DNA from 3 places in the Rhizobium sp. BK289 genome. Region 3 is predicted to be linked to each of the others. Evidence: riboswitches for the same ligand, from Rfam matches in the RefSeq annotation. Region 3 holds a riboswitch; each other region holds the start of a gene.
The links. A riboswitch is a leader RNA that binds a small molecule or an ion and turns the genes downstream of it on or off. The one in region 3 is predicted to bind thiamine pyrophosphate.

Region 1: it holds a riboswitch for thiamine pyrophosphate, as region 3 does, so the genes downstream of both, thiB (thiamine ABC transporter substrate binding subunit) here and thiM (hydroxyethylthiazole kinase) in region 3, are expected to answer to the same signal.
Region 2: it holds a riboswitch for thiamine pyrophosphate, as region 3 does, so the genes downstream of both, thiC (phosphomethylpyrimidine synthase ThiC) here and thiM (hydroxyethylthiazole kinase) in region 3, are expected to answer to the same signal.

Annotation. Positions count from the first base shown of each region.
Region 1 covers NZ_JACHZO010000003.1:379,561-383,793, reverse strand. The annotation lists gene thiP (thiamine/thiamine pyrophosphate ABC transporter permease ThiP) at 1-1,481, opposite strand, end outside; gene thiB (thiamine ABC transporter substrate binding subunit) at 1,492-2,484, opposite strand; TPP riboswitch at 2,571-2,687, opposite strand; gene FHT84_RS07995 (MDR family MFS transporter) at 2,758-4,233, opposite strand, start outside.
Region 2 covers NZ_JACHZO010000012.1:14,237-18,469, reverse strand. The annotation lists gene thiO (glycine oxidase ThiO) at 1-645, opposite strand, end outside; gene thiC (phosphomethylpyrimidine synthase ThiC) at 647-2,473, opposite strand; TPP riboswitch at 2,566-2,698, opposite strand; gene FHT84_RS21930 (porin) at 3,544-4,233, shown strand, end outside.
Region 3 covers NZ_JACHZO010000001.1:632,309-636,541, reverse strand. The annotation lists gene FHT84_RS02930 (hypothetical protein) at 1-786, opposite strand, end outside; gene yghU (glutathione-dependent disulfide-bond oxidoreductase) at 999-1,874, opposite strand; gene FHT84_RS02920 (DUF1127 domain-containing protein) at 2,458-2,604, opposite strand; TPP riboswitch at 2,840-2,936, shown strand; gene thiM (hydroxyethylthiazole kinase) at 2,987-3,790, shown strand; gene thiE (thiamine phosphate synthase) at 3,787-4,233, shown strand, end outside.

The DNA.
Region 1 (4,233 bases), on a different contig from region 3:
ATCAGGCTATCCGAGCCGAAGAGCGCCACCGCGCCGAGATCGCCGAGCGACAGCGCCATGGCGAACGAGAGGGCGGTGAAGAACGGCTTGCGCAGGCCCGGCCAATCGATGAGGCGGAGGCGGGCAATGCCGTGAAGGCCGAGGCTCGCCGCCAGCCGTTCGGTGCGGCTGACATGGACCGCATAGGCCGGTTCGATGACGCGGATGACGAAGGGCAGCGCCATCAGCGCATTGATGACAATGATGAGGATGGCGGCAACGCGGCTGGGATCACCCAATGGTCTCAGCGCCAGGAACCAGCCAGTTGCCAGCACGATCGGCGGGACGAGTAGGATAAGGGATGAGCTCGCGCTCAAGGCGACCGCCAGGCTGCGCAGGCTGGCGGTCTTGCGGCGATCCGCCGAGATCACCGATCGGGCGCGGATGATTGCAAAGGATATCAAGACCGCCAGAAGGCCGGCGGCGAGCGCAATCGCCACGCTGGTGACGGCTGCTTGCAGAAAGATCGGCTGGACGGCGAGCTTCGGAAGGTTTGCCTTCAGGCCAGTTACCACAACCGAAGCGAGCGGCAGGCCGAGAAAGAGAGTAGCGGCCGACAGCAGGAAAGCGTCAATCCATCGTGCAGCCGTCTTTTGGCCATCGATACGATGAAGCGCGCGACCGCTGGTCAGCCCATGATCGTCGGGCGCGCGAAACAGCGTCATGGCGCCGAGAACGAGGAGTGTGACGGCGATCTGCAGCAACGACAGCATCACGGCGCGGCCGGGATCGAAATCGAAGCGGAGCGCCTGATAGATCGCCACTTCCAGCGTCGTTGCGGCCGGGCCGCCGCCAAGGATCAGGACCAGCGTGAAGCTGGTGGCGCAGAGCATGAAGATCAGGCCGGCGATGCCGGGTATGAGACCGAGCAGGATGGGCCATTCGATGAAGCGAAAGACCGAGGCGGGCCGCATGCCGAGCCCGCCTGCCACAAGCCAGTATTCCGCCGGCACCCGCTCCAGCCCGGCCAGCATCAGCCGGCAGGCGAGGGGCATATTGAAGAAGACATGCGCCAGCAGGATGCCGGCCAGGCCATAGATGCTGACGGGCTGCGACAGGCCAAGCGCCGTAAGCGTCTGATTGATAAGCCCCTGCCGGCCCCAGATGCCGAGCAGGCCGAGCGCGCCTATCAGCACCGGCAGGCCCATCGGCACGGCCATCATCCGGATCAGCCATAGCCGACCCGGAAAGCGGGGCTGACGCGCCAGTGCGCGCGCGACGGGTATGGCGAGCACGACCGATAACAGGGTCGAGAGCACCGCCTGCAGCAGCGTGAAGCGCAGGACACGCAGCAAGTAGGGATCTGTCAGGGGATTGGTGTCGCCGGATTCGATACCGGCGGCTAAGAGGACGAAGACAGCGATCCCGACGAAGAGCACGACGCCGGCGAGGCCGAATGCCCCGCTGGAAATGGCGCGTCTTCGCTCTGGTGCCGTAAGTATCGTCAAGGCATCAGTTGCCGCTGGTGGCGGCCAGCCATTCGTCGATCCAGGCCTTGCGGTTCTTGTCGACGACCTCGGGGCTCATCAGGAAGGTCTTCGACGGCACGACGAGCTTGCTGAAGGCATCCGGCAGCGGCTCCGAAGTGGCGGAGGCCGGCATCATCCAATTGCTTGTCGGGATGATGTCCTGGAAACCGGCGGAGATCATGAACTTCAGGAAATCGCGGGCAAGCTCCTTGTTCGGCGAGGACTTGATGAGGCCGGCGACCTCGATCTGGATATAGTGTCCTTCCGAGAAGGCGGCCGCCTGATAGCGGTCGGTCTTGTCTTCGATCATGTGGTAGGCCGGCGACGTCGTGTAGGAGAGCACCATCGGCGCTTCGCCCTTGGTGAATAGGTCGTAGGCTTCCGACCAGCCGGGGGTGACGGTCAGGATGCGTCCCTTGAGCTTCGTCCAGGCATCGGCTGCCTTGTCGCCGTAGATCGACTTGACCCAGAGCAGCAGGCCAAGACCCGGCGTCGAGGTGCGCGGGTCTTCGATGACGATCTTTTGCGAGGGGTCGCCCTCGACAAGATCCTTCATGCTCTTCGGCGGGTTCTTGACCGTCTGGCTGTCGTAGATCACGGCGAAATGGCCGTAGTCATAGGGCACAAAGACGTCGTCCTTGAAACCCCCCGGAACCTTGAGGGCCGAGGTGTCGACACCGCTTGCATCGAAGAGGCCGGTATCCTTCGCTTCATCTATGAGATTGGTGTCCAGGCCGAGAACGACATCGGCCTTGGTGCCCGTACCTTCCAGCTTCAGGCGGGAGAGAAGTGCCACGCCATCGGTGACGGCGACGTAGTTGACCGTGCAGCCGCAGGTCTTCTCGAAGGCGGCCTTGACCTTGGCGCCCGGACCCCAATCGGCGGTGAAGCTCTCATAGGTGTAGATGGTCAAGGTCTTGTCGGCTGCCTCGGCCGTCTGGGCAGCAAAAAACGTAGCGCCGGCGGAAAGGGCCAGGCCGGCGAAGAATGACAATAGGGATCGGTTTTGCACGACAGCGCCTCCACTTTGGTTTCGTCTTGAAGGGGAAAAGGGCGCTATGATTTCGTCACGCGTCTAATCCCTCCGCCGGTGTTAGCCGGATCAGGTTCCGCGGGTTGGCCAGTGAAAGCCTCTCAGCCAGATATCCTAGAGGATATGAGGCACCCCGTTAGAGCGTCGGCAGATTTAGCCTTGTGACGAAGGGATGACAAGGGAAATGATTCCCCTGTCGATTGCAGGTGGGTGATCTTACTCGGCGGCGTGAGCGGCGGCCGTTGGGCTTTCGAATTTCTTCGTTGCACCGGGCAGCTGCACGTTCTTCAGCGTCAGCGCGGTCAGCAGTCCGATGAGGCAGATGCCGGCAGCCGTCATGAACAGCGGGCTGAAAGCGCTCGCATAGGCGTTAGCGACGGCCTCGCGGGTCGCCTCGGGCAATGCGGCCATCATCTTCGGCGTCAACTGTTCGATATCGGATACGCCCGATATGGAGACGCCGACATTGCCGAGCTTGGCGGCGATGATGGCGCCGTAGACGGAGATGGCGATCGAGGCGCCGCCCATGCGCGAGAGCGTGACCGCACCGGTCGCCGCGCCGACGTCCCGGGCACCGGCCGCATTCTGCACGCCGATGACGGGAACCTGCTGCGCGAGGCCGATACCGATGCCGTGCAGCAGCATCAGGCCACCGATGAAGACGACGGGCGTGCCGGCAGGCAGGACGGCGAGCAAGCCAAATGCGATGGCGCTGCAGGCAGCGCTCGCGATGGCAAAGGGTTTGTAACGCCCTTTGGCCGCAATCAGCCGGCCGGCCGAGAGCGAGCCGCAGACGATGCCGCCGGTCAGGAGAATGAACAGCAGGCCGGCCATCGAGGGCGAAAGGCCAGTCGTCGTCTGCAGGAAGAGCGCGAAATAATTCACCATGCCGATGGCCACGGCGCCGCTGGTGATCGAGATGATCAGCAGGAGGCCGAATGTTGGATTGCGGAACAGCGTCATCGGCACGATCGGCTCGGGCGCGCGGCGTTCGATGAAGACCCAGGCGATGGCGCAAATCGCGCCGAAGGCGATGATGCCGAGGCACTGCGGCGACAGCAGCGATCCGAAGAGTTCGGTGCCGTCGGCGGCAAGCACGATGCTCGTCGTCGTCAGTGCAAGAACGGTCGCGCCGGCATAGTCGATCTTCGGCCGGCGGGCCGGCTTGCGATAGGGCAGCATGAAGGCGAGACCGGCCAGCACGACAAAGCCGATCGGCACATTGACGAGAAAGATCGAGCGCCAGCCGAAGAGATCGCTCATCGTGCCGCCGAGAACCGGGCCGATGGCGCCTGACGCCATCAGCACGAGGCTGGAATAGCTCTGGTAGCGGGCGCGTTCCCGCGGCTCGAAGAGATCGGCATTGACGGCGAAGATCGACACCAGGATGCCGCCGCCCCCAAGGCCCTGAAGGACGCGGGCGGCAATCAGCGTGTCCATCGAGACGGCCAGGCCGCAGACGGCGGAGCCGATCGTGAAGATCGCGATCGCCGTCATCATCACATATTTGCGGCCGAAGAGATCGCCGAGCTTGCCGTAGACAGGCATGACGGCGGAGAGCGAGAGAAGATAGGCTGACCCGATCCAGCCGAAACGCTCCAGATGCCCGAATTCGCCAACGATCGTCGGAAGCGCCGTCGAGACGATCTGGTTGTCGAGCGTTGCCATGAACATGGCAGTCATCAGAAACAG
Region 2 (4,233 bases), on a different contig from region 3:
AACGGGAAATCGCGGATGCAGCAGCCGGACGGGCCGCGCAAGGGCGACCTCCTGCGTCTGTAGATAGAGCATTTCGCCGCGCACACCCCGCAATTCCCTGCTCTCGCCGACATTTGCAGCGCCCGTGCAGTCCATGACGCCGGAAAATCCGGCATCATTCGCGATGCGATCGACAAAGGTCACACCCTTCGCCGAAAGAGTGCCCTTCAACGACTGCAAGACGTCGCGAGGATCGAGATGTGCTTCCTGGGGGAAGAACAGGCCATGCCTGAAGCGACCGGCAAGGAAGGGTTCGAGGGCGGCAATTTCGCGCTCATCGATCCAGCGATAGCCTGTCGTGCGGCTGGCGAATCGCTTCAGCTCGTTTTGATCTCGGTTCGGCGCGACGACGAGCGTCCCGTTGCGGACGACCTTGCCGGGCAGAATCGCGTCCCAACGATCGGCGGAATCGCGTCCGCGCTCCAGCACGGGCTCATCGGCACTTTCCCGTTCGCACCATGGCGCCAGCATTCCGCCGGCAAGCCATGAGGCTGCTCGGCGGAAATTCGCATGGGGGTCGGCAACCGTCACCTCGGCACCGCGGGCATGCAGTTCGTGGGCGACGGTGAGGCCGGCAACGCCGGCCCCCTTGACGAGGATGCGCATGTCACTCGGCCGGCTGGGTGGAGGTTTCCACCGGCATATAGAGATCGCCGCCCTCGCGATATTTCGCCGCCATCGCTTCCAGTCCTTCCTTCTGCGCCTCGGCGCGGATGTCGTGTGAAATCCGCATGGAGCAGAATTTCGGCCCGCACATCGAGCAGAAATGCGCAACCTTGTGAGCTTCCTTCGGCAGGGTCTCGTCATGGAAGCTGCGGGCGGTATCCGGATCGAGCGAGAGGTTGAACTGGTCCTCCCAGCGGAATTCGAAGCGGGCGCGCGACAATGCGTCGTCGCGGACTTGCGCTGCTGGGTGTCCCTTGGCGAGGTCGGCCGCATGGGCGGCGATCTTATAGGTGATGACGCCTGTCTTGACGTCGTTGCGGTCGGGCAGGCCGAGATGCTCCTTCGGCGTGACATAGCAGAGCATCGCCGTCCCGAACCATCCGATCATGGCAGCGCCGATGCCCGAGGTGATGTGATCGTAGCCCGGCGCGATATCCGTCGTCAGCGGTCCGAGCGTGTAGAAGGGCGCCTCGCCGCAGACGGCGAGCTGCTTGTCCATGTTCTCCTTGATCTTGTGCATCGGAACATGGCCGGGGCCTTCGATCATCACCTGGCAGTCTTTTGCCCAGGCGATCTTCGTCAGTTCGCCGAGCGTTTCGAGCTCGGCAAACTGCGCGGCATCATTGGCATCGGCGATCGAGCCGGGGCGCAGGCCGTCGCCGAGCGAGAAGGAGACGTCATAGGCCCGGCAGATATCGCAGATTTCCTCGAAATGCTCGTAAAGGAAGCTCTCGCGGTGATGATGGAGACACCACTTGGCCATGATCGAGCCGCCGCGTGAAACGATGCCGGTAACGCGATTGACTGTCAGCGGGATGTAATGCAGCCGCACGCCGGCATGGATGGTGAAATAGTCGACGCCCTGTTCGGCCTGCTCGATCAGCGTGTCGCGATAGATCTCCCAGGTGAGCTCTTCGGCAATGCCGCCGACCTTTTCCAGCGCCTGATAGAGCGGGACGGTGCCGATCGGCAGCGGCGAATTGCGGATGATCCACTCGCGGATATTGTGGATGTTGCGGCCTGTCGAAAGGTCCATGACGGTATCGGTACCCCAGCGGGCGGCCCAGACCATCTTCTCGACTTCTTCCGCCATGGAGGAGGTGACGGCGGAATTGCCGATATTGGCGTTGATCTTCACCAGGAAGTTCCGGCCGATGATCATCGGTTCGCTTTCCGGGTGATTGATGTTGGCCGGGATGATGGCCCGGCCGGCCGCGACTTCCTGGCGGACGAATTCGGGTGTCACATGATCCGGAATATGGGCGCCGAAGCTCTCGCCGTCACGAATCAGGGTCTCGGCTTTCGCCTTGCGGCCGAGATTCTCGCGGATGGCGATGAATTCCATCTCGGGCGTGATGATGCCGGCGCGCGCATAGGCAAGCTGGGTGACGGCCTTGCCATCCTTGGCGCGCAGCGGCTGGCGCTTGGCCGGAAATTCCGGTGTCAGCCGTTCGCCGGTGACGAAGCCATTGTCTTCGGGACGCACATGCCGGCCTTCATAGGCCTCGACATCGCCGCGTGCGAGCACCCAGCTGCGGCGGAGCTGCGACAGGCCCTGTTCGATGCTGATATCGGCACCCTCGATGGTATAGGGGCCGGAGGAATCGTAGACGATAACAGGCGGCTCACCCGATGTCGGATGGACGCTGATCTCACGCATCGGTACGCGGATGTCGGTATGGATATCCCCGGGGACGTAGATCTTTCGAGAGGCCGGCAGCGGACCGGTCGTGACCGTCGGGATGAGGTTCTTTGCGGCAATGGTCATGGTTTGAGGCTCCAAGTTGCGGTTGGAGACCCAGTCAATCAGCCGGAATGATGATAAGACGCCGACATGGAATCCACGCGGGAATCCGAAGTCTTCGAGCGCTCGCACCGTCCCTACGCCAGTATGAACTGGATCAGGTTCAACGGGTCACTGCGCCCACAATCGGCAAAGCCGTATTGTTCAGCAGTATCTCAGCCCCTTGCCGGGACCCCCCTGGTGAATGCTGGAAGGCTATGCTCTTGCTTTGGCTTCTGTCAACCCTGCAATGATGACTGCATTTTTCCGCGAGCCAGCGCTTGGCGCATTGGAGAATCCACAATTTAAGCGTGTTTACACGTGAGGCGCGGCATGGCGCTCCCTCAATAATGAGGCGCCGTGTTGCCGATAAAGCGGTAGGGGACGACACCAGCGTACTGCGTTGCGGGTAATCAGCGCGTCATTGCCGAGAAGGGCGAGCGTCAGTTGCACGCCGGCCTACGCGCCGGTCTGCATCAGGGAAAAGATGGATTGCATATAATCCCTGGTGACGAGGCCGCCGAACGGGGGGGCGCTATGAAGATCAGCCGATTCTCATTCATGCGCGATTCTTCCCTTCCTATGGCCCGAATAGCTGGAATCTGGGAAGATTCGACGTTTCTGTGTGTGGCGATTTGTTGAGTTTTGTTTCTCAGCCTTGTCGTGCATTCGCGCCTTTGGCGGTCTTCCCGCGTTCCTCGGGTGAAACGAACCTCGCCCTGCCGTCCCCAGTTGCATTTAAGCAACAGCCGGCAAGACTAACGCTGGACCGGCGCTCGCCACGGTTTCACATAATTGACAAACATACGGGCTGTTTGTAAGTCAGAAGCAGGACAGAAATTGTCTTACGGTCGAGCGATCGGCCGGATCGGTAGGGGCATTTCAAGACCTTTGCCGCGGGGACAATCATGGAGGTTCGAGGGGACTCAAGCCAACATTACGTGCGTACTTGCCGGGCTGCGCGGTCGCGTTTTCGACCGGGTCGATCTTCAAGGTGGTTTCCAGCTCAGCACTCGTGGCAAATTAGAAATGCATATTACAACCAGGAGTTTAATATGAATATCAAGAGCCTTCTTCTCGGCTCCGCTGCTGCGCTCGCAGCAGTTTCCGGTGCCCAAGCAGCTGACGCTATCGTTGCTGCAGAGCCGGAGCCGCTGGAATACGTCCGCATCTGCGACGCTTACGGTGCTGGTTACTTCTTCATTCCGGGCACTGAAACCTGCCTCAAGATCGGCGGCCGTGTCCGTACCGAAGGCGAGTGGTACGATGCCTACAACCCGAACAGCAAGAACGGTACGCTGTGGCACACCCGTGCAGAGCTGAGCATCGACACCGCGACCGACACCGAATACGGCCCGCTGAAGACCAACACGGTCGTCCGTTGGGACTGGAACGACGGCAACTCCACCTCCACCAAGCTGCTGTTCGCCAATATCAGCCTCGGCGGCTTCCTCGTCGGTAAGGCCGACTCCCAGTATAACTACTACATCGGTTATGCCGGCGACGTCATCAACGACGACGTGATCTATGACGGCCCGTACGAACTCAACCAGTTGACCTACAGCTACGATGCCGGCAACGGCTTCACGGCTGTGATCTCGGTTGAAGACTCGAACTCCAGCGGCTCCGACGCCTCCTACGGCTCAAGCTGGTGGTCCGACGACAAGGGCAATCACTATGCTCCTGACGTCGTCGCCGGTGCCGGCTTCAAGTCTGGCGCATGGGGCTTCAAGGTCGTTGGCGGT
Region 3 (4,233 bases):
CTTGAGGCGCAGCACGCTTTCCAGGCTCGGCGCGAGAAGGCTGGTTTTCGACACATCGGTCACGACGAGCAGGCATCTCAAGCCTGCGGCGCGGCCGAGCTCGATCAGGCCACGCAATTCTTCCTCGACTTCGCTATCGGCACGAAGGGAGCCATCCTTGGTGCGGACGGCGATGGTCGCATTGCGCGTCGCATCCCCGGGCCGCAGTTCCTCGCCCTTGGCAACAGCCCTGTCGCTGCTGACGCGGGCCATGAAGTGGCGGCCGGCCGAGGCAGTCATGACGCCGCTGCCGGTCTCGCTGCCCATCAGCGTGATGGTCATCAAGGCGCGATCATCCTCACGCGCCAGAAGCGATGCAGCAAAGAGATGGATGTCCGTGCCCGACGTTGCGAGGATAACGTCGACATGCGGCTGTCCGGCGACCTGATTGAGACCGAGCAGCCGCAGGAGGTCCTGACGTACTCGTCCAATTTCACGCTCATAGATGGTTGCGGCCGATCCGTTTTCCATTTCGCGGACCAGATCGGCGTAGTAGCTTTCGACTTCGGCAAAGGCAGCGGCGGAGATGGTCGATGCGGTGGAAGAGCCGAAAGCAAGGTCGCTCGGACGAGGTGCCGGGCCGTAACCATACATATTGAGGCCGGTGACGATATCGCAATCCAGTCGCTCGTCACCGCCAGAAACCAGGCACTTTAAAAGCGCCTCTCTTTTCTCGCTCGATTGCTGCGACGACGCGCCTGCGATGACATTGTTGTCCAGGGCATTATCATCAGCAACTTGCTGCATGGAGAAGCATTCCTTTTGCGTCATCGGTAAAACGCATTGCAGGAGCGCCTTGCGTTTTCTGCCGGGCGATAAAGCCTCGGCAGCAGGACATTAGACCCGACAAGATGGAGCGAGGCTGACGTGGCCGCGTGACGAAGATCGCTGGCAAAGCCAATAAAAAACCCGCGATCCGGAGACCGCGGGTTCGAAGAAATAACGCGCAAAACTGCCTGTCAGCTTGCGGCTTCGATCTTATCCTGCGTCTTGGTCTCGAAGTCACTGGCATCGTGGCGCTCACGCAGCTGCTCGGACGGATCGCCAGACATGCGATTGACCATGCGGCCGCGCTTGACGGTAGGACGCGAGTAGACCTGTTCGGCCCAGCGCTGAACATTCTTGTAATCCTGCACCTGCAGGAACTCGGCCGCGCCATACTGCCAGCCTTTGACCAAACCGCCGTACCACGGCCAGATGGCGATATCGGCGATCGTATAGTCGCTGCCGGCGATATATTCGCTTTCGGCAAGACGACGGTCGAGCACGTCGAGCTGGCGCTTCACTTCCATGGCGAAGCGATCGATCGCATATTCGATCTTTGTCGGGGCATAGGCGTAAAAGTGACCGAAGCCGCCGCCGAGATAGGGCGCGCTACCCATCTGCCAGAATAGCCAGGAGAGGCATTCGGCGCGAGCCGGCTGCTCGCTCGGCAGGAAGGCGCCGAATTTCTCGGCGAGATACACCAGGATCGAGCCGGATTCGAAAACGCGGACAGGCTTCGGGCCACTGCGGTCGAGCAAGGCCGGAATCTTGGAATTCGGGTTGACGTCGACGAAACCGCTGCCGAACTGGTCGCCCTCGCCGATCTTGATCAGCCAGGCATCATATTCCGCGCCGCTATGACCGAGTGCCAGCAGCTCTTCGAGCAGGATGGTGACCTTCACGCCATTCGGCGTACCAAGCGAATAGAGCTGGAGAGGATGACGTCCAACAGGCAGTTCCTTTTCGTGGGTCGGTCCCGCGATCGGGCGATTGATATTAGCGAACTGGCCGCCATTGGCCTTGTTCCAGGTCCAGATCTTCGGCGGCGTGTATTCGGCAGAACCGGTCATGGGCATCCTCCTGTTTCGGGGAATCACGTTGGGGGTTGGTCTTCGATGTAGCGCGCTACAGGTGTCGCACATAGTGGCGACTGTTCATTTTTGCGAGAGGTGGTCTTCGGTTTTCAAAACAAGCAGCGATCGGAGGTGGCGCAACGGCAATGACCGCGTCCGACGCGCGATGGGGCCGGTGACGATGAAGCGGAAATCGGTTGAATGCGGCCTGAAACGAAAAAGCCTGCCGCGGGAGGAGGAGCGGCAGGCTTTCTACAAGAACCGAACAGCGGACGGGAGGAGGAATGCCGCTGTTCCCGCAGTCGTCCCTGGGAGGAGGAGAAGGACGTCTGCAAAAACGAAGGGATGCGGGAGGAGATGCATCGCTTCGATGAAAAGCATAATAGCCGATTCTTGCTCATAGGATAGGCATTTCTTTGCAGGGCAGTTATGCGCTATGCGAAAAGCGGCTGGCTTTGCAGATCTGCATGCGGCCCGGGAAAAGAGCCTGGACCGTCCCCTCCCCCGGCAAAACAAAAGCGCCTGCTCGGGAAGAACAGGCGCTGGCATAATGCAGCTTTATAAGGAGCCGTCGAGGCCGTTAGCGAGCGATCGCTGCGCGGGCCACATTGCGGATATCACCGCGATCGATACCCAGATCATGCAGTTCGCGCGTGGACATACGGCCCAGTTCGGCGACCGTCTGACGATACTTGCGCCAGTTATTGAAAGAGCGTGCTACGTTCATGATGATCCCCTTTCCTTGGGCTTTCGAAGCTGAGCGGCCGTGCTTGGCGCTCCCGTCGCTTCGATGAGAAATATATAGTCGAACCCCTCAATCTTTTGCAGAGCTAAGAGATCACTGCACCCATGCGCTAGCTGCATGTCTCGCCCGGAAATAAGGCGCTTCCAATTCGCGACCATCGCGGAGGCCTTTGTGATTTGCTGATGACATCGGCGTCTTTGTCTGCGAAAAGAAGGAGGATGAGAGACAGGGGCGTCCGCTTTCCGGCGGGCTGAGAAGAACCCTTCGAACCTGAACCAGATCATGCTGGCGGAGGGAGTCGCTCGGGACCTTGCAACGCTCAGCACGTCGTCCCTTCGCGTCTCGCCCGCCTGAAAGGGGCGATATGCAAGACCAAATCACAGCCGGCAACCTGCTCGCTGCCGTGCGGGCAAACCCACCGCTGGTGCAATGCATTACCAATTTTGTCGCCATGAATATTACGGCCAATGTGATGCTCGCCGCCGGTGCGTCGCCGGCGATGGTGCATGCCGAAGAGGAAGCGGGCGAGTTTGCCGCGATCTCCGGCGCGCTGACGATCAATATCGGCACGCTCTCGTCGGGCTGGCTTGCGGGCATGCTGAAGGCAGCGCAATCGGCCAACAATGCCGGCAAGCCCTGGGTTCTCGATCCCGTCGCCCATTATGCGACAGAGTTTCGTCGCAAGGCGGTAGCCCAACTGCTGGAGCTGCAGCCGAGGATCATTCGCGGCAATGCATCCGAGATCATCGCCCTTGCCGGCGGCACCAGCCGCGGTCAGGGCGTCGATAGCCGCGACGCCGTCGAGCAGGCGGAAGAGTCCGCCCGGCAGCTCGCGGTAAAGCACGATTGCGTGGTCGCCGTTACCGGCGTCACGGATTTCGTGACGGATGGGCGGAAGGCGAAGCGGATCGCCGGCGGTTCGCCATTCATGCCGCAGGTGACGGCCCTCGGCTGCTCGCTGACTTGCCTCGTCGGCGCCTTTGCCGCAGCAACGCCGGATGAGCCATTCGATGCGACCGCGGCAGCACTCACCGTCTTCGCCGTCGCCGGTGCGCAGGCAGGAGCGGCAGCCGATGGTCCCGGCTCTTTCTCCTGGCGCTTCCTCGACGCCCTCGCAGCGCTTACGCCGGAACTGCTGGATCGCGACGCAAGGATATCGGCAGCATGAAAGACTTCGATCTCTCACTCTACCTCGTCCTCGATCCCGTGCTGTGTGGTGACCTCGGCATGATCGAAACGACCCGTGCGGCCGTTGCCGGCGGTGCCACGATCGTACAGCTGCGCGACAAGCATGCTCCGACCGCAGCCGTGATCGAGACAGGCCGCGCTCTCAAAAAGATCCTGCAGGGAACCAATGCCCGGCTGATCGTCAACGACAATGTGGAAGCCGCCATCGCCATCGGCGCCGACGGTCTCCACATCGGACAGGAGGATATGAACGCCGCCAAAGCACGCCGCCGGATCGGGCCGGACATGATCCTCGGCCTCTCGGTGGAAACCGAGGTCCTCGCGACCCTCATAGACCCTGGTATCGTCGACTATGCCGGCATCGGTCCGGTCTTTGCCACACCGACCAAGCCCGATCACAAGCAACCGATCGGCTTCGACGGT